Regions from separate parts of the Erwinia sp. TECH1 genome, predicted to be linked through region 1. Evidence: predicted binding sites of a transcription regulator. Region 1 holds the regulator's gene; each other region holds the start of a gene.

Region 1 (4,192 bases):
GATTAAACGAGAGCGCCAGGGTGCTGGCGAAAGCGAGCATAACCGCAAACCTGGCGGCGGTGCGCAGCGCGGCGGATTTCAGCGACAGATAGCTTCTGATGGCAGATAGCAGCGGCAGTCGTTTCTGACGATCCGCCATCAGATCGCGCTGGTAAAGCGGACGCTGGGTACGCAGCACGCGGGCGATACGGCTGAAATGCCAGGCGCAAAAGTTGCCGACCGGGTTGGCGGGATGCTGGCGGGCAATTTTTTCCAGCGCCTGCAGCTGTTTATCCATGCTGAAACGTGTCGGCAGACGGTGATAGAGAATATCGTCCGCCAGCTCGCGCAGCCTGGCCGCAATGGTCTGCGCGTTCCAGCGGATCACCGCCTCGGCATGGCTCTGCTCCACCAGTTTCTGCACCTCTTCCGGCTGATGCAGGCTGACAGCGATATGCTCCTGCAAATCCAGCGCAACCTGAAAAGCGCGGGTCAACCGCTTATGGTGATTATCGTTGCTGGCGGCCAGCATGTGCATTTGCTGATAGCAGGTATTGATAAGGTCGACCGCTTTTTGCTGGCGAGCCAGCAGCGGCGGCAGCGTTTTTTCCGGGTCGGCAAGCTGCGTCAGCAGGCTGTATTTGGCCTCGCAGTAGCCGGCCAGCTCGCGATAAAGCAGGCTGAGCGTTTCCCGCATCGGCTGCTCTTTCCACAGCCAGAACCAGAACCAGTTAAAGAGGCCGTACCAGACCGTGCCCAGGATATAAAGCGACGGCGGCTGCCAGATGGGCATCCGACCGGCCAGGCTCAGGGTAAAGATGCCGGCAATCAGCGCGCCGGGCAGCAGTCTGCCATGCAGCGGGCTGATTTCGCCGGTCACGCCCAGCAGCATGGCCATGGAAAACAGGATAATGGGCAGGGGAACGGCATAGTCGCCAAGATACTGCACCAGAAAGCTGCTGAAGGCGAAAAGGCCGCCGCCGATCAGCAGACGTTTAAAGAAGCGTTTATGGGGCGTATCCAGACCGGCGATATTGCAGCAGGCCGGCACCAGCGAGAACAGCAGGCCGTTTTGCAAATTGCCCAGCAGCCAGCCGACGGCGACGGGCAGGCAAAGCACCAGCGTCTGCCGCAGGGCGTAGTTAACTTCGGGATGGTAGATGAGTCGGCGCCACATTGCTTTGTACCCGCTGAAAAGGCGCAACGAAGGCATTGCGCCATGCAATCAGAGCGGTTTAGCGTGTACCGTAGACCACGATGGTTTTACCGTGTGCGGAGATCAGATTCTGATCTTCCAGCATCTTCAGAATACGGCCGACGGTTTCGCGCGAGCAGCCGACGATCTGGCCAATCTCCTGGCGGGTAATTTTGATCTGCATCCCATCCGGGTGGGTCATAGCGTCCGGCTGTTTGGCCAGATTCAATAGCGTTTGCGCGATGCGACCTGTCACATCGAGGAAAGCTAAATTGCCCACTTTCTCGGAGGTAACCTGCAGGCGGCGCGCCATCTGTGAAGAGAGACGCATCAGAATATCCGGGTTGACCTGGATCAGCTGGCGAAACTTCTTATAGGAGATTTCCGCCACTTCACAGGCCGTTTTTGCCCGCACCCATGCGCTGCGCTCCTGGCCTTCTTCAAACAGGCCAAGCTCGCCGATAAAATCGCCCTGGTTAAGGTAAGACAGGATCATCTCTTTACCTTCTTCATCCTTGATGAGCACCGCTACCGCGCCTTTGACGATGTAGTAAAGGGTTTCTGCTTTCTCACCCTGGTGGATCAGCGTGCTTTTGGATGGATACTTATGAATATGGCAATGTGACAGGAACCATTCAAGTGTCGGGTCTGTTTGCGGTTTGCCGAGAACCATTCGCTGTTATCCTCTGTTGTTATCGTGCCTAAATACAGGGGCAGAGTTCCCTGACAGGCGTTGAAATAGTCAAGCGCTTCCCATGCAGGAAAGTTATTCGGCTCTCTGTTGAGTGCCGGGCTCGTTATGTCGTCCCGTTTCGTCTGGTCTGTAGAGTACTGACGAAATACAGCCTTGTTTGTAGCACAGCTTTGCATGGGTGTCTTCTGTTGTCTCGCTTCAGCATAGCGGGAAATCTGCCGCGCTGCTGTTTTAGTTGCCTTAAGCCGACCGCGGCTTAACTAAATGAATTAGAGGAGTTTGTTATGCAAGCGAGCGTCAAATGGGTGGAAGGGCTGACCTTTTTGGGAGGATCCTCATCGGGCCATCAGATCGTGATGGACGGCAACGCGGGCGATAAAGCGCCCAGCCCGATGGAAATGCTGCTGATGGCGGCAGGCGGCTGTAGCGCGGCGGAAGTGGTTGCCATTCTGCAAAAAGGGCGTTTCACGGTAGACAACTGCGAGGTGAAGCTGACGTCAACCCGGCGCGAGAAGCCGCCGCGCCTGTTTACCCGCATCAACCTGCATTTTATTGTCAGCGGCAGCGGGCTGACGGATAAGGCGCTGGCGCGCGCGGTCAGCCTTGCGGTCGGGAAATATTGCCCGGTCGCGCTGATGCTGGGTAAGGGCGTGACCCTTACCCATAGCCATGAGATGGGCGTTACTTGATAGCTTTGCCTTCCATCAGGCGCTTGACCAGCGGCCCCATAATCAGCTCCATCGCCAGGCCCATTTTGCCGCCCGGCACCACCAGCGTGTTGATATGGGAGATAAAAGAGCCTTGCAGCATCGCCAGCAGATAGGGGAAGTCAATCTGTTCCAGCGCCTGGAAATGGATAACCACGAAGCTCTCGTCGAGCGAAGGAATGCCGCGCGCGGCAAAAGGGTTGGACGTATCCACGGTAGGGACACGCTGAAAGTTAATATGGGTGCGGGAAAATTGTGGCGTAATGAAGTTAATATAATCGTCCATTGAGCGCACCACGGAATCCATCACCGCCTCGCGTGAATGACCGCGTTCGCTGGTATCGCGGATCATTTTTTGGATCCACTCCAGGTTGACGATAGGCACCACGCCCACCAGCAGATCGACATGCTGCGAGACATTGTTCTGCGGCGTCACCACGCCGCCGTGCAGCCCTTCGTAAAACAGCACGTCGGTGGGTTCCGGCAGCGGCTGCCACGGCGTAAAAGTGCCGGGCACCTGGTTCCAGGGCACCGCTTCGTCATAGGTGTGCAGATATTTTCTGGACTGGCCGCTGCCGCTGCGGCCATATTCCGCGAAGGTTTGCTCCAGCAGCGAAAAATCGTTGGCCTCCGGGCCGAAATAGCTGATATGGCGGCCCATATCACGCGCTTTGCGGATCGCCATATCCATTTCGGGACGGGTATAGCGATGGAAGCTGTCGCCTTCCACTTCCGCCGCGTGCAGGTTCAGCTGCTGAAAAATTTTGCGGAAGGCCAGGCTGGTGGTGGTGGTGCCCGCGCCGCTGGAACCGGTCACGGCAATCACTGGATGTATGGCGGACATAAACGAGTTTCCTGTGAACGTTATTCCGCCATTGTTATCACGTTTTGCTATAGCCTGTCATCTTCTGCCCAGGGGTGAGCGCGCGGCAGAGGTTATGCAATAAAGCCAAGCGCGAACAGCGGTTTAGCTGTCAGGGAAACGAGATCGCCGTCTTCCGACTAGCTAAGCGGTAAGAAGAACACGGCGTCGCCGATAGGCTTTTGCCCCCTCAGCGGGAGGCGTTAACGGATCTGGCCTTTAGGCATGATATTGACCGTCTCGTGCAGCTCTGACCAGACCAGCACCGCCTCGCCGTTTGTCAGCTGACGACGAACGTCATTGACTTTTTGCTCCAGCGAGCGCTCCTGCTCGCCATAGTCGGTGCCTTCCCGCAGCACGAAGGCTTCAATCAGGTTAGCGAGCGTGTCCGGGTCCAGTTCTTTCCAGGGAATAATCATCGTTGTCCAGCCAGGTTGAAAGCCATTGCGGTATACGCTGCTCCAGCCACATTTGCGGCCTGCGCAGCGTTCCCCCCACGAATCCCACATGTCCGCCGTGCTGCGTCAGCTGATACGTTACGCAATCGGGCAGCCTGTCGGTTGCAGGAATGACCTCGTCGGTCATAAAGGGATCGTCTTTAGCATGAATAATCAGCAGAGGTTTACGCACGCCGGAAAGCAGCGGCAGCGCGCTACAGCGGCGATAGTAATCCGTCGCGTCCACAAAACCGTGCGCTCTGGCAGTAATGGCGTCGTCAAACTCCCTGAGTCTCTTAAGCGCCTTAAGCTGCGTCA
Region 2 (4,192 bases), 2.3 Mb from region 1:
TGCCCGCCAGTTAAAAAAACATCGACCGGATAGCGATCCGGCAGGCTATCAGCAGCTGCGTGAAGCATTCGATGAGGCAAAGCGACGGGCGCAGGCTAACATTATCGTTGATCACGAGGACAGCACTGCCGATATTTTACCGCCGATACAGGAGAAGCACGAACCTGAACCTCTGATCCAACAGGGTGAAGTCGCCAACGGCTTTACCGTTGGAGAAACAGCCGTCCCTCCTGAAGCAGATTTGCTGTACAGCGAAAAGGAGCTGCATAAACTGGCGTATCAGCTGGTAAACACAGAAATGACAGGCATTATTATGATGAATCGCCTGTCAGAGAGCGTGTTCAAAGCGGGGAGCCTGCAGCAGCAACAGCTTTTCCATCGACAGCTTGCGGCTGCGCTGGCAGAGAGTCCCGGTTTGACCGAAGGCCTGCTTGAACGCGTCAGCGGCCTGTTGGGATGGGGAATGGACGAGTACGACTACAGCCATATTATTCCGTATCACATTCAGGAGGCGCTGCATGAACAACTACGCGAAACTGAAGTGAACCGGGCATGGAAAGAGATGGAGGCAGAAGAGAAGCACGGCACGATGCTCAACAGGGCAGCGATTCGCCTGCTAAAGAGCGATAGCGAAAAGGTGCCTTTCTGGATACGCCTGATACCGGGTCTGCTCACGCTCCTTGCACAACAGGCAAACAGGTTGGGGTATTATTTTCCTGAAATTGTTCCACGGCTAAATCAGCCTGTGCTGCGGTTCCTGAGTCAACCTCGCGCGGCGCTCAGCTGGCAGGGGATTTTTTTGCTGGTATTCTGGGCGTTGGTCTTTAATGCGGTTATCCCTCTGTCGGGCATCAATACGACCGTTAGCGCTATCGCTGTTCTGACAGTGATGTTTTACCTGTATATCAACGACGCCGTCATGCTGGGCCTTCAAAGCAGGCCGCAATGGGTGAAGTGGTTTCTCTTTACCGAATTTATTTTCTCGCTGATGGCGATCCAGCTATTTTTTGGCGGACTGTTTTTTGCCGCCATCGTTACTATGCCGCCTTCCGGTCATGGCGGCGTTGCGCTGGTTATGCTGCTTGCGATACTGGTGTTGTCGATGGTGTTTTGGGCGGCATGGCCACAAGGCATCCCTTTTATACGCCGCCCCGGCAGAGTAATGAGCCGAATCTTTGCCAGCCCATGGAAGTTAATGGAATGGATGGATTTCTCATGGTTTTCGGTTATTTGGGCGCTACTCTGCCTGGCCGTATTTGTTCTGACTGGTGTAGAGCTGCTTAAGCTCTTTGCTTAATCCAGACGGCTGGTTGAGCGCTTTTATCAGCAATCAGCCAGCCTTAATTGGCTTAACCTTTAAAACTGTGCAGCCGGTTCATCGCCTTTAGCCTGTCTTCCTTCAGCCACACCTCGGTGCAGCGCGCCGCTTCGTCAATGGCGTTGTCGATCAGCGTCTGTTCCGCCGCCTGCGGCTTGCCCAAGACAAAACCCACGACCTTGTTGCGATCGCCCGGATGGCCGATACCGATGCGCAGACGGTGGAAGTTCAGGTTATTGCCCAGCCTGCTGATAATATCTTTCAGGCCGTTATGGCCGCCGTGGCCGCCGCCCTGTTTGAATTTTGCCACGCCCGGCGGCAAATCCAGCTCGTCATGCGCTACCAGGATCTCTTCCGGCGCGATACGGTAGAAGGTGGCCATTGCCGCAACGGCCTTGCCGCTCAGGTTCATAAAGGTCGTCGGCACCAGCAGCCTGACGTCTTCGCCACCGATATTGAGCCGGGCCGTGTAGCCGTAAAACTTACTCTCTTCTTTTAACGACTGATTGTGTCGTTGAGCCAGTAAATCCACATACCAGGCGCCCGCGTTATGGCGCGTGGCGGCATATTCCGCACCGGGATTGGCAAGGCCGACAATCAGTTTAATGCTGCTCACTTGTCTGTTTTCCTAAAAGGCTGCATCAGGGAAGGGCGCTAGTGTACTAAGAGCGGCGACAGAACTCAAAAGTGCGCGCTATATCACAATAGTTGATCAGGGTGATAATGCGTTTTCTATAGAAAAATCAGCGAAGTGCGCGTAAAGTTTTGTCAAACTTTTAGCAACAAATGTGATCTGGCCCGCAACGCATCCGCCAGCCATTGCATAAACTTATGGCACTAACCGCACAGGAATGCACTGGCATCTGGAGGTGACAAATGAAACGCAGACACGCTAATTTAACCGGCAACGCCCTGATGGTGATCGGCCTGGCCGTCATGGTAACCGGCATAGGCTATGCCGTACTGAATCAACTGCCGCAGCTACAGCTGCCGCAAATGCTGGTTAACGGCTCTATTTTCGCCATCTTTATCGGCGCGCTGATGTGGTTGGTCGGCGCCCGCCTTAGCGGCCGCGAAAAAATCACCGATCATTACTACTGGGTGCGCCACTATGGCGACAAGCGCTGCCGTCGCGCTTCGGGACACGGCCATCACTGATAGCCGGCTACGCCATAAAAAAAGCGGGACAGATAATCTGTCCCGCTTTTCGTTTAGCCGCAGCTATCCGATTAGTGCTCAAACATCGCAGAGATAGACTCTTCGTTGCTGATACGGCGAATAGCCTCCGCCAGCATGCCGGAGAGCGTTAGCGTACGCACGTTCGGCAGGGCTTTGATCTCTTCCGGCAGCGGAATGGTGTCGCAAACCACCACTTCGTCAATTACGGAATGACGCAGGTTTTCAACGGCATTGCCGGAGAAAATAGGGTGAGTGGCGTAAGCGAAGACACGCTTCGCGCCACGCTCCTTCAGCGCCTCGGCGGCTTTACACAGCGTGCCGCCGGTATCAATCATGTCATCAACCAGCACGCAGTCGCGGCCTGCCACGTCACCGATGATGTGCATCACCTGCGAAACGTTGGCGCGCGGACGACGCTTATCGATGATAGCCATATCGGTATCGTTCAGCAGCTTGGCGATTGCGCGGGCGCGCACCACGCCGCCGATGTCCGGCGAAACCACAATAGGGTTTTCCAGACCGATCTGCAGCATGTCTTCCAGCAGGATTGGGCTGCCGAAAACGTTATCAACCGGGACGTCAAAGAAGCCCTGAATCTGTTCAGCATGCAGATCCACAGTCAGAACGCGGTCAACGCCGACGCTGGAAAGGAAATCCGCGACTACTTTAGCCGTGATAGGCACACGAGCAGAACGCACGCGACGGTCCTGACGGGCATAGCCAAAGTAGGGGATAACAGCGGTAATACGACCAGCGGAAGCGCGGCGCAGGGCATCCACCATAACAACCAGTTCCATCAGGTTATCGTTGGTAGGTGCACAGGTGGACTGGATGATGAAAATATCACCACCGCGTACATTTTCATTGATTTGTACGCTCACTTCACCATCACTGAAACGACCGACGGCGGCGTCGCCCAGGCTAGTGTAAAGGCGGTTGGCAATACGTTGTGCTAGTTCCGGGGTGGCGTTACCAGCAAAAAGCTTCATATCAGGCACGAGAAGAACCTCAGGCTTTGCGTCCAGAGAATGAACATCTGCGTCAGCGGCACTGGGCGGTATACCGCTGACGGGTCCATACGGGTGTAATCGAGCGCCGCGCCGCTTCAGGAACAGGGTGAAGCGGTCGCCGCGGCTCTTATTGCTCGGAAAGGTAGCGGTGCAGCGGCGAGACGTTAACGCCTCGCGCAACAAAGCCCTGCCACTTTTTCAAAGCAAGCTCAGCCACCTGACGGGCAGCGGGCTCGGTGTCAAATTCAGCGAACACGCAAGCGCCGGTTCCGGTCAGGCGCGACGGCGCGTATTCTAGCAGCCAGGAAACAAGCTGTTCAACCTCGCGAAAACGTTTTCTTACTACTGGCTCACAATCATTGCGGTAATTATCCGCTAATAACTGGCTGATTTCCCTTACCGGCGTGTTGCGGATCAGTTCAGGATCGTTAAACACCACCGGCGTCGAGATGTGAACGCCAGGGTGGATCACCAGATACCATTTTTCTGCCGGGTTAACCGGCGTCAGCGTTTCGCCAACGCCTTCAGCAAAGGCGGCAAAGCCATGCACAAAGACCGGCACGTCCGCGCCCAGCCGCAGGCCCAGCGCCGCCAGCTCGGCAAAACTGAAGCCGGTTCGCCAGTAATGATTCAGCGCCACCAGCACGGTAGCGGCGTCCGAAGAGCCGCCGCCCAGTCCGCCGCC
Region 3 (4,192 bases), 4.0 Mb from region 1:
AGGTAAAAAGCGCGGTAATCAAAGATAACTATCTGGATACGCTGCGCGCAATTGACCCGGAACTGGTGAAAACCGCCGTCGGCGGCGAACGCTTCCAGAAATGCCTGTTTGAACAGGGCAAAGATGCAGAAATCATTGCCTGGGTTAAGCAGCTATTACAGAAATAAAAACGTTGGTGGTCGGCTTCGGCTGACCATCTTTTTTTACCCGCCCGGCTCCTGTCGTTTGCAATGCTCTGCTTATCCACACGGCGCATTTTCGCTATAAAAACCCTGCCTTTATCTCATCTTATTAAAAAAACACCCGGATAATATAAATCATGTTATTCATCTTTATTAATGCCGTTAATAATAAATAAATAATTAACGCAGTGCTTACAATAAAGAATGCTTATTGACGTGATCTATATCAACCCTCTGGCATAGCCTTTTCCCATCGCTGCGAACGTTTAATATGCGTTTATTAGCTTCTGGTATTTTAGCTTTATTAAAAACACAGATACTACGGAGATAATTAATGAAGGCTGGATTAATTGGTTTGATGATTGCCGGCGTGCTTACCAGCTCGGCGGCTTTTGCTCAGGAGAGTACTTCCTGCGTTAAAATGACCGAGCAGGAAGTTGCCTCTATGTTCGATCGCTGGAACGATTCGCTAAAAACAGGCGATGCCAACACCGTTTCGCAGAACTATCTGTCAGATGCCGTGCTGCTGCCAACGCTGTCGAACAAAGCTCGCCTGACGGACGAAGAGCGCGTTGATTATTTTAAAAAATTCCTGGCGAAGAAGCCGGTTGGCCATATCGACAGCCGTACCGTTCGCATCGGCTGTAATAAAGCTATCGATACCGGCACCTATACCTTTACCTTTGGCGATGGTTCTAAAGCCGCCGCGCGTTATACCTTTACCTATGCATGGGACGGACAGAAATGGCTTATTTCAAGCCATCATTCCTCCGCCATGCCCGAAGGTTAAGATTGCTGTCTCCACGGTTGAGATCGTGGAGACTTTTGCACCTCCTTCTTATTCCTCCCGCTAAAACTATTCAGGCGCCATAAAACACCGTTCCCGGTGATGGTTACTAAAATCGCCTTTCTGACCATGTAGAAGACGCTGCACTACCAGCCAGCTTTCCTGCCCGGGACTGGTGATAGCGGGCGACGATCGCGTCAATCCGCCGCCGCAGGGCATTGCGCTGTTTGATATCGTGGCGGCGGCAGAGAAAAAGCTGCATGTAGAAGCGGAGGCAAAACGTTACGCTCGCTACAGCGGCCCGCGCTTCGATCACCTCATCGCGCAGCAGATCGACTGGTACAGAGCCTGGCTCTGAATTAAAGTATTTACTCTTCAGGCGTACGGTGCCGGCCCGCTACGGAAGCGCTATCCTTAACGGGCCATGCCGAACCGGCCGAACGTAAATCCTTGTTAAGGAGCAAATATGAAAAAAATAATGCTGCTGCTTGCCGCTCTGGCGGTAACTGGCGCAGCGCAGGCTGCAGACTCAGACGATCCGGCCCAGGGCTATATCGCTAACCTTTGTACGCTGGTGACGCAGGATAAAGCAGCCGACTCGGCGGATGGCTATATCACCAAGCTGAAAGCGCTGCACATGCGCGGCCAGTCGCCTTCCGCGCAGGAAAAACCGGACTTTGACGAAGACGAAGCCCGAACCGTGGTTGCTGCCTGGATGAATCTGAGCGAAGACCAGAAGAAGCAGGCCAGCCAGAATATGGAAGCCTGTCAGAGCGCTACGCTGGACGAGTACCAGAGCCAGGATTAATGGCCTTTCGCCCTGCTGGCTGTGACGCAGTCAGCAGCGGCGGCTTCTTTTTGACTGCGTGGCGTCATCAAAACCGGCGGGCGGCAGAGAACGCAGGCGTAGCAAGCCAAAGCGGTCATTGTCATCAGCAGACCGGAAGCGATTGAAAAGCGAAGAGCGTGTTAGCGAGCTGAAAACGATTGAAACGTGGGATAAGCGAAGACGGGTTTAGCGAGTCGAAAGCGGGATAAGTGAAGAAGCTTTTAGCGAGTCAAAAACGGGATAAGCGAAGAAGGTTTTAGCGAGTCGAAAACGGGATAAGCGAAGAAAATTTTAGCGGGGTAACAGGTGATAACCATCGGTCTTTCCCTGACCGCGGCTATCGAGGGTTTCGGGCCGGAGCCATTAATACATAGCGCCTGGCGGTACGTGTTTAAATGTTTCAACATAGCTACGGAACACGTAATTGATAACTTTTTTCATTTTTTGCACCTGAAATTCAACTTTTATTGATAGAACGCAAAAAAAGTATACAAGAAGCGCACTTTCCAGGCAAATAAATTTGAAGCAGATCACATAATTCGCAAGATTATGCGAAAGCGAACCTAAACAAAAGCTAAACGAGACGGGTAAACCCGGTCTTTTGTCTGCACCTTTACAGGATGCCCAGGTGCTCAACCAGGATACTGGTGCCAATGCCAATCAGCACCACGCCGCCGAAAATCTCCGCCCACTTGCCCATTACCGGGCCAAGAAAACGGCCTAACAGGATGCCCGCCGAAGCCATTACCAGCGTCGAAGCGCCAATCGCCAGCGCGGTCGTCACAATATTCACCTGCAGGAAAGCCAGGCCGACGCCGACGGCCATGGCATCCAGACTGGTCGCGACGGCGGTCATCGCCAGCAGCCAGAATCCGTGACGCTGGGGCGCTTCGCACTCTTCATCCTTTTTACGGAAACCTTCCAGAATCATGCGGCCACCAAGCACCAGCAGCAGCGTAAAAGCGACCCAGTGATCCCATGCCATTACGTAGCGGCTGGCTGCAATGCCTACGCCCCAACCAATCAGTGGCGTCAGCGCTTCAATCGCGCCGAAAATCAGGCCAATGCGCAGCGCTTCTCTCAGACCCGGACGCTGCAGGCTTGCGCCTTTGCCAATCGCGGCGGCAAAAGCATCCATCGACATGCCGAAGGCCAGAATAAGGGTTGCATATAGGTTCATTGTGGTTATACCGGTCTGGCGGTTATCTTCTCGCCCAGACATCAAAAGAACGGTTCTTGTTGAAGAAACAAGCCCCTCAGGCTTAATGTGCGTGCATCCTACCACGCGATTGCGCGTATAAAAAGACAATAAAATCAGTTGTTTAAGTATAGCCTTGGCTATACTTTTTAACGAATGCTAATTTCGCGCAAAAAAGAGGCGCAAAAACACTAAAGGAATTACCGGGTTATGATGAGCGACCTTTCAGCCGGTGGGGAATTACGCGCGATAAAAATCGCCAAAAAGCGCCGAAAAAATTCCCTGCGCGTGCAAGGTTGAACCCGCCAGCCGTTTACCGGAAAATGGCCGTCACTGACCGAGACGGAACCGCTATGAACAATCCTTTTCTGACCTTTTTAATGCCGATGAGCACGCTGATGCTGGGCTTTCTCTCCGCGCTGCTGCTGCCCGCGCCCTGGTTTGGCGTGGAGCTGACGCGCCGCCTGACTACGCTGTTTCATCTCAGCGATGTCGGCCAGCTCTATACGCTGGTGTTCTGCCTGTGGTTTTTACTATTAGGCGCGCTGGAATACTATGTGATTCGCTTTATTTATCTGCGGTTTATCAAGGTATAAACAAACTTTTGCCGGCCCTCCACGCGGGTTCCGGATCAGGTTGACGACGGCGCGGCAGGCTTCGTTTACAGCTTCTGCCAACCGCGCCCGGCTCTATGCCTGCTCCTTTTCAGTGGCCGAAGATCATCAGCAGGCCGCTGGACAGGATAACTAACGCAACAAAGAACAGCACGATAGCAGTGATGGCGTTGTTATATTTCATCTTTCCTCCTCAGAACCACTGGCCGAAACGGCGGATATAAAGGCGCTTCATTCCCTGCGTCACCAGGCAATAACCCAGCAGCGTCGCTACCAGCCACGGGAAGTAAGTCCAGGGCAGCGGCGTCAGCCCAACCGCTTCGCCCAGCGGTGAAAAGGGGATGGCGATCCCCAGCGCCATCACCAGCCCCGTCATCAGCATCACCGGCAGCGCCGCGCGGCTCTGGATAAAAGGGATCTTCTGCGTGCGCAGCATATGCACCACCAGCGTTTGCGACAGCAGACCTTCGACAAACCAGCCTGACTGGAACAGCGCCTGATGCTCCACGCTGTTGGCGGCAAAAACGTTCCACATCAGCAGAAAGGTGGTGACGTCAAACAGCGAAGACGTCGGGCCCATCC
Region 4 (4,192 bases), 3.9 Mb from region 1:
TGGCGAATAACAGCGGCAAAACAACCTGGGTGGCGGGCCGCAGCGTGGTTGACTATCTGGCTGACCACGAGCGTCTGGACGGCGGCGAGCGCAATTTCGTCACGCTGATCGCGCCTACCGGCAAAACCGAGCAGGTGCCGGTCGCCTACTGGAATCGCCGCGATGTTGAACCCGACGCGGGCAGCATCATTTACGTTGGCTTTTCTGCCTGGTCGCTGCCTGACGGCCCGGATCTTAACCAGCAAATTATTTCTGTTTTGACGCACCGGATCCCTGACTGATGAAAAAAACTTACCTTCTCAGCCTGCTGGCGATGTCCGTGGCCTGCGCTTGCCAGGCTCAGGCTGCGGATCCTGTCGGGCCATCGCAGTCCGACTTTGGCGGCGTGGGCCTGCTGCAGGTGCCGACGGCGCGTATGGCGAAAGATGGCGAATTCAGCCTGAACTACCGCTATAACGATCAGTACCGCTTCTATTCCTCCTCGGTGCAGCTTTTCCCGTGGCTGGAAGCCACCATCCGCTATACCGACGTGAAAACCCGTCGCTACAGCGCCGTGGAAAGCTTCAGCGGCAGCCAGTCCTATAAAGACAAGGCGTTCGATCTTAAAGCGCGACTGTGGCAGGAAGGCTACTGGTTGCCGGAAGTCTCCGTCGGCGCGCGCGACCTGGGCGGTACAGGACTGTTCGACAGCGAATATATGGTTGCCAGCAAAGCCTGGGGGCCGTTTGACTTCACCGTCGGGCTGGGCTTCGGCTATCTCGGCAACAGCGGCACGGTCAAAAACCCGTTCTGCGAGGCGGACAGCAGCTATTGCTACCGCTCCAACACCAACGGCACCGCCGGTTCGGTCAGCGACAAAGATCTGTTTAAAGGCCCGGCGGCTATTTTCGGCGGCATTGAATACCAGACGCCATGGCAGCCGCTGCGTCTGAAGGTGGAATACGAAGGCAACGACTATCAGGATGATTTTGCCGGTCGCCTGGAGCAGAAAAGTAAAGTCAACGTTGGGGCTATTTATCGCATCACCGACTGGGCCGACGTTAACGTCAGCTACGAGCGTGGCAACACGCTGATGGCGGGCTTTACGCTGCGCACCAACTTCAACGATCTGCATACCGCCTCGGTGGATGCGCCTAAGCCAGCTTATAATCCACAGCCGCAGGGCGAATTCCTCGAGCCGACGGTGGTGGCGAACCAGCTGACCGACCTGAAATATAATGCGGGCCTGGTGGGGCCAAGAATTCAGGTGAAGGGCGACACGCTTTATGTTTCCGGTCAGCAGGTAAAATATCGCAATACCCAGGAAGGGATCGATCGCGCCAATGTGATCATGATGAATGCGCTGCCGCAGAACATCGAAAAACTGAACGTGACCGAAACGCGCAACAATATGCCGCAGGTCACTACGGAAACCAGCACCGACAGCCTGCGTCAGCAGCTGGAAGGCTATCCGCTCGGCAAAGAAAAAATGCTGGATCAGAAGCGGGTTAACCCGTCCGATCCTGGCCATACCGAGCAGGGCTATTACATCGACGCGGATCGCTTTAACGCCAGCCTGTCACCGGTGCTGAACCAGTCCGTCGGCGGGCCGGAAAGCTTCTATCTGTACCAGGTCGGCGTGATGGCCAGCGCCAACTACTGGCTGACCGATCATTTGCTGGTGGACGGCAGCGTCTTCGGCAACCTGGCGAACAATTACGATAAGTTCACCTATAACGGCGCGCCGGCCGATTCCTCGCTGCCGCGCGTCCGTACCCATATCCGCGACTATGTTGACAACAACGTCTACGTAAATAACCTGCAAGCCAACTATATGCACTCCCTGGGCAACGGCTTTTACGGGCAGGTTTACGGCGGCTATCTGGAAACGATGTATGGCGGCGTGGGCGGCGAACTCCTTTATCGTCCGCTTGATTCCGACTGGGCGTTCGGCGTTGACGCTAACTACGTCAAGCAGCGCGACTGGGACAACATGATGCAGTTCACCGACTACAATGCGAAAGTCGGTAATCTGACCGCCTACTGGCGTCCCTCCTTCTTTAACCATCAGGTGCTGGTGAAGGCGAGCGTGGGTCAGTATCTGGCCGAGGACAAAGGGGCGACGCTGGACGTTTCCCGTCAGTTCGACAGTGGCGTGATCGTCGGCGCTTACGCCACCAAAACCAACGTTTCGGCGGAGGAGTATGGCGAAGGCGACTTCACCAAAGGCTTCTACATTTCTATTCCGATGGATCTGTTTACCGCTTCGCCGACGCGTGGACGCGCGCAGGTCAACTGGACGCCGCTGACGCGCGACGGCGGCCAGATGCTGGGCCGCAAGTATCAGCTTTACGATATGACCACCGATCGGGACAAAGACTTCCGCTAGGGTGCACAGCAAGGGGCGAATTTTCGCCCCTTTTTTTATGCCTGTTGCGGGCGGCTGGCCTGCGGAAAACTTGTGAAGCAGCTCACACTAAAGCATATTGTGGCGGTCAGGATGATCTGACGGGAAATCGTATTTGCAGAGGATGATAATGATTAACGCCACGCGTATTGCCTGGTTTTTACAGATGGTGCTGAACGTAGGCCTGATTTCACTGGCCGGTATTCTGGCCGTTTTTTTAGGAAAAGAGACGTTTCATCTGGCCAACGTGCTGCTGAATACCGGCGAGCAGACCTCTTCGTATCTGCTGATCGAAGGGATTGTGATCTACTTTCTGTACTTTGAATTTATTGCGCTGATTGTGAAGTACTTCCAGTCCGGCTACCACTTCCCGCTGCGCTACTTTGTGTATATCGGCATCACGGCTATTATCCGCCTGATCATCGTCGATCATAAGAATCCGCTCGACACGCTGGCCTATTCTGTCGCGATCCTGATCCTGGTGGTGACGCTGTGGCTGGCGAACAGCAACCGCCTGAAACGCGAATAGGCAGGAAGACGCTTTGTGGGCTGACGAAGCGGCAGCTTTTCGCCCAAGGGCAGAAACAAAAAAACCGCCTTTAACGGCGGTTTTTTTGCGCTGGTCAGGTAAGCGGCCTTGCCAGCAGGTTGATTGCTGATTTAACGCAAGCACTCCCAAGTACGCATAGAATGTCCTTTTGAAGAATGTCTGTCAAGTGTACAAACTGCTTGTTTAGCGTACAATGCGGGCGGGCCTTTTCGCCGTCTTAAGCAAGCGGGCACCGGATTGGGAAAAGGATTTCCAACGGCCGTAAACGCAAGTACTCCCAAGTGCTTGCATTCGCAGTTACATCTCCGGTGGTGGCATTGCGAAGCGGCCTTTAGCAGGGCCGCACAATGAAACGGTATCTTTGTATCGTGCTCGTTGTTTCTGGTGCGCTGTGGTCATCCGGAAAAGGGAAGTGGGAGCTGTCCCATAATTCCATCACGGTGATCGTTAACGCAGCAGGCAAGTAAGCCAGGAGGCCGTCCTACCGGGGCGGCTTTCCGCTTCGCTATCCTGTTAAAATTCTGTTTAACGCCTTTTGCCTTGTGCTACGCTAGCCCCATTTTACTGTCCGGAGAAGCGCAATGACCAACCGCGCGCTGACGCAGCTGCACGCTATCGAATGGCTTCCACTCTCTTCGCCCCAGCTGACGCCGTCGCTGCTTGACTGGCTGATGGAAGAAGATTCCATGACCCGCCGCTTTGAACGCCACTGCGAAAAAGTTACCGTTGAGATCCTGCGCGAGGGCTTTATCGGGGCGGAAGAGGCCGGCGCGGATGCGCTGCTGCTGCCTGAAGAGCCGCGCTACTGGCTGCGGGAAATCCTGCTGTGCGGCGATGGCGAAGCCTGGCTGGCGGCCCGCACCATCCTGCCGGAATCCACGCTACAAGGGCCGGAGCAGAAGCTGCAACAGCTTGGCAGCCAGCCGCTGGGGCGCTATCTTTTCGCCTCGTCGACGCTCAGCCGCGATTTTATCGAACCGGGACGCAGCCACGACCTGTGGGGTCGCCGCTCGCTGCTGCGCCTTTCCGGCAAGCCGCTGCTGCTGACCGAACTGTTTTTACCGCCTGCGCCGCTTTATCACGCCGTTCAGGCCGAAAGGAAGAAGTAGATGGAAAAATCTTTACCTGTCAGTAAGCTTCAGGCCTACAGTCGCCTGATGCGGATTGATAAGCCAATCGGCTCGCTGCTGCTGCTGTGGCCGACTTTCTGGGCGCTATGGCTGGCCGGGCTGCGCGTGCCGCCGCTCAACGTGCTG

The links. The regulator CRP, encoded in region 1, controls carbon source genes, mostly activating them, when cyclic AMP is high. The targets are predictions, from matches to a motif close to ATGTGANNNNNNTCACAT.
Region 2: pth (aminoacyl-tRNA hydrolase) is a predicted target of CRP. The motif match lies at 2,105-2,122, and genes of this name have one in related genera.
Region 3: azuC (stress response protein AzuC) is a predicted target of CRP. The motif match lies at 2,317-2,334, and genes of this name have one in related genera.
Region 4: psiE (phosphate-starvation-inducible protein PsiE) is a predicted target of CRP. The motif match lies at 2,439-2,456, and genes of this name have one in related genera.

What each region holds. Positions count from the first base shown of each region.
Region 1 is NZ_JBSRZK010000001.1:4,365,193-4,369,384, reverse strand. Features, by position in the region: gene ACVWZ0_RS20595 (YccS/YhfK family putative transporter) at 1-1,156, opposite strand, end outside; gene crp (cAMP-activated global transcriptional regulator CRP) at 1,215-1,847, opposite strand; gene ACVWZ0_RS20585 (OsmC family protein) at 2,153-2,557, shown strand; gene ACVWZ0_RS20580 (phosphoribulokinase) at 2,550-3,419, opposite strand; gene ACVWZ0_RS20575 (YheU family protein) at 3,641-3,856, opposite strand; gene ACVWZ0_RS20570 (hydrolase) at 3,813-4,192, opposite strand, start outside.
Region 2 is NZ_JBSRZK010000001.1:2,020,727-2,024,918, forward strand. Features, by position in the region: gene ACVWZ0_RS09515 (J domain-containing protein) at 1-1,297, shown strand, start outside; gene pth (aminoacyl-tRNA hydrolase) at 1,350-1,934, opposite strand; gene ychH (stress-induced protein YchH) at 2,195-2,476, shown strand; gene prs (ribose-phosphate diphosphokinase) at 2,548-3,495, opposite strand; gene ispE (4-(cytidine 5'-diphospho)-2-C-methyl-D-erythritol kinase) at 3,635-4,192, opposite strand, start outside.
Region 3 is NZ_JBSRZK010000001.1:381,110-385,301, reverse strand. Features, by position in the region: gene ACVWZ0_RS01680 (RpiB/LacA/LacB family sugar-phosphate isomerase) at 1-167, shown strand, start outside; gene ACVWZ0_RS01675 (SgcJ/EcaC family oxidoreductase) at 517-972, shown strand; gene ACVWZ0_RS01670 (hypothetical protein) at 1,145-1,327, shown strand; gene ACVWZ0_RS01665 (hypothetical protein) at 1,436-1,777, shown strand; gene azuC (stress response protein AzuC) at 2,162-2,239, opposite strand; gene mntP (manganese efflux pump MntP) at 2,412-2,978, opposite strand; gene ACVWZ0_RS01650 (DUF1158 family protein) at 3,350-3,592, shown strand; gene mgtA (magnesium-translocating P-type ATPase) at 3,804-4,192, opposite strand, start outside.
Region 4 is NZ_JBSRZK010000001.1:491,874-496,065, forward strand. Features, by position in the region: gene ACVWZ0_RS02155 (capsule biosynthesis GfcC D2 domain-containing protein) at 1-281, shown strand, start outside; gene ACVWZ0_RS02160 (YjbH domain-containing protein) at 281-2,368, shown strand; gene psiE (phosphate-starvation-inducible protein PsiE) at 2,517-2,915, shown strand; gene ubiC (chorismate lyase) at 3,518-4,045, shown strand; gene ubiA (4-hydroxybenzoate octaprenyltransferase) at 4,046-4,192, shown strand, end outside.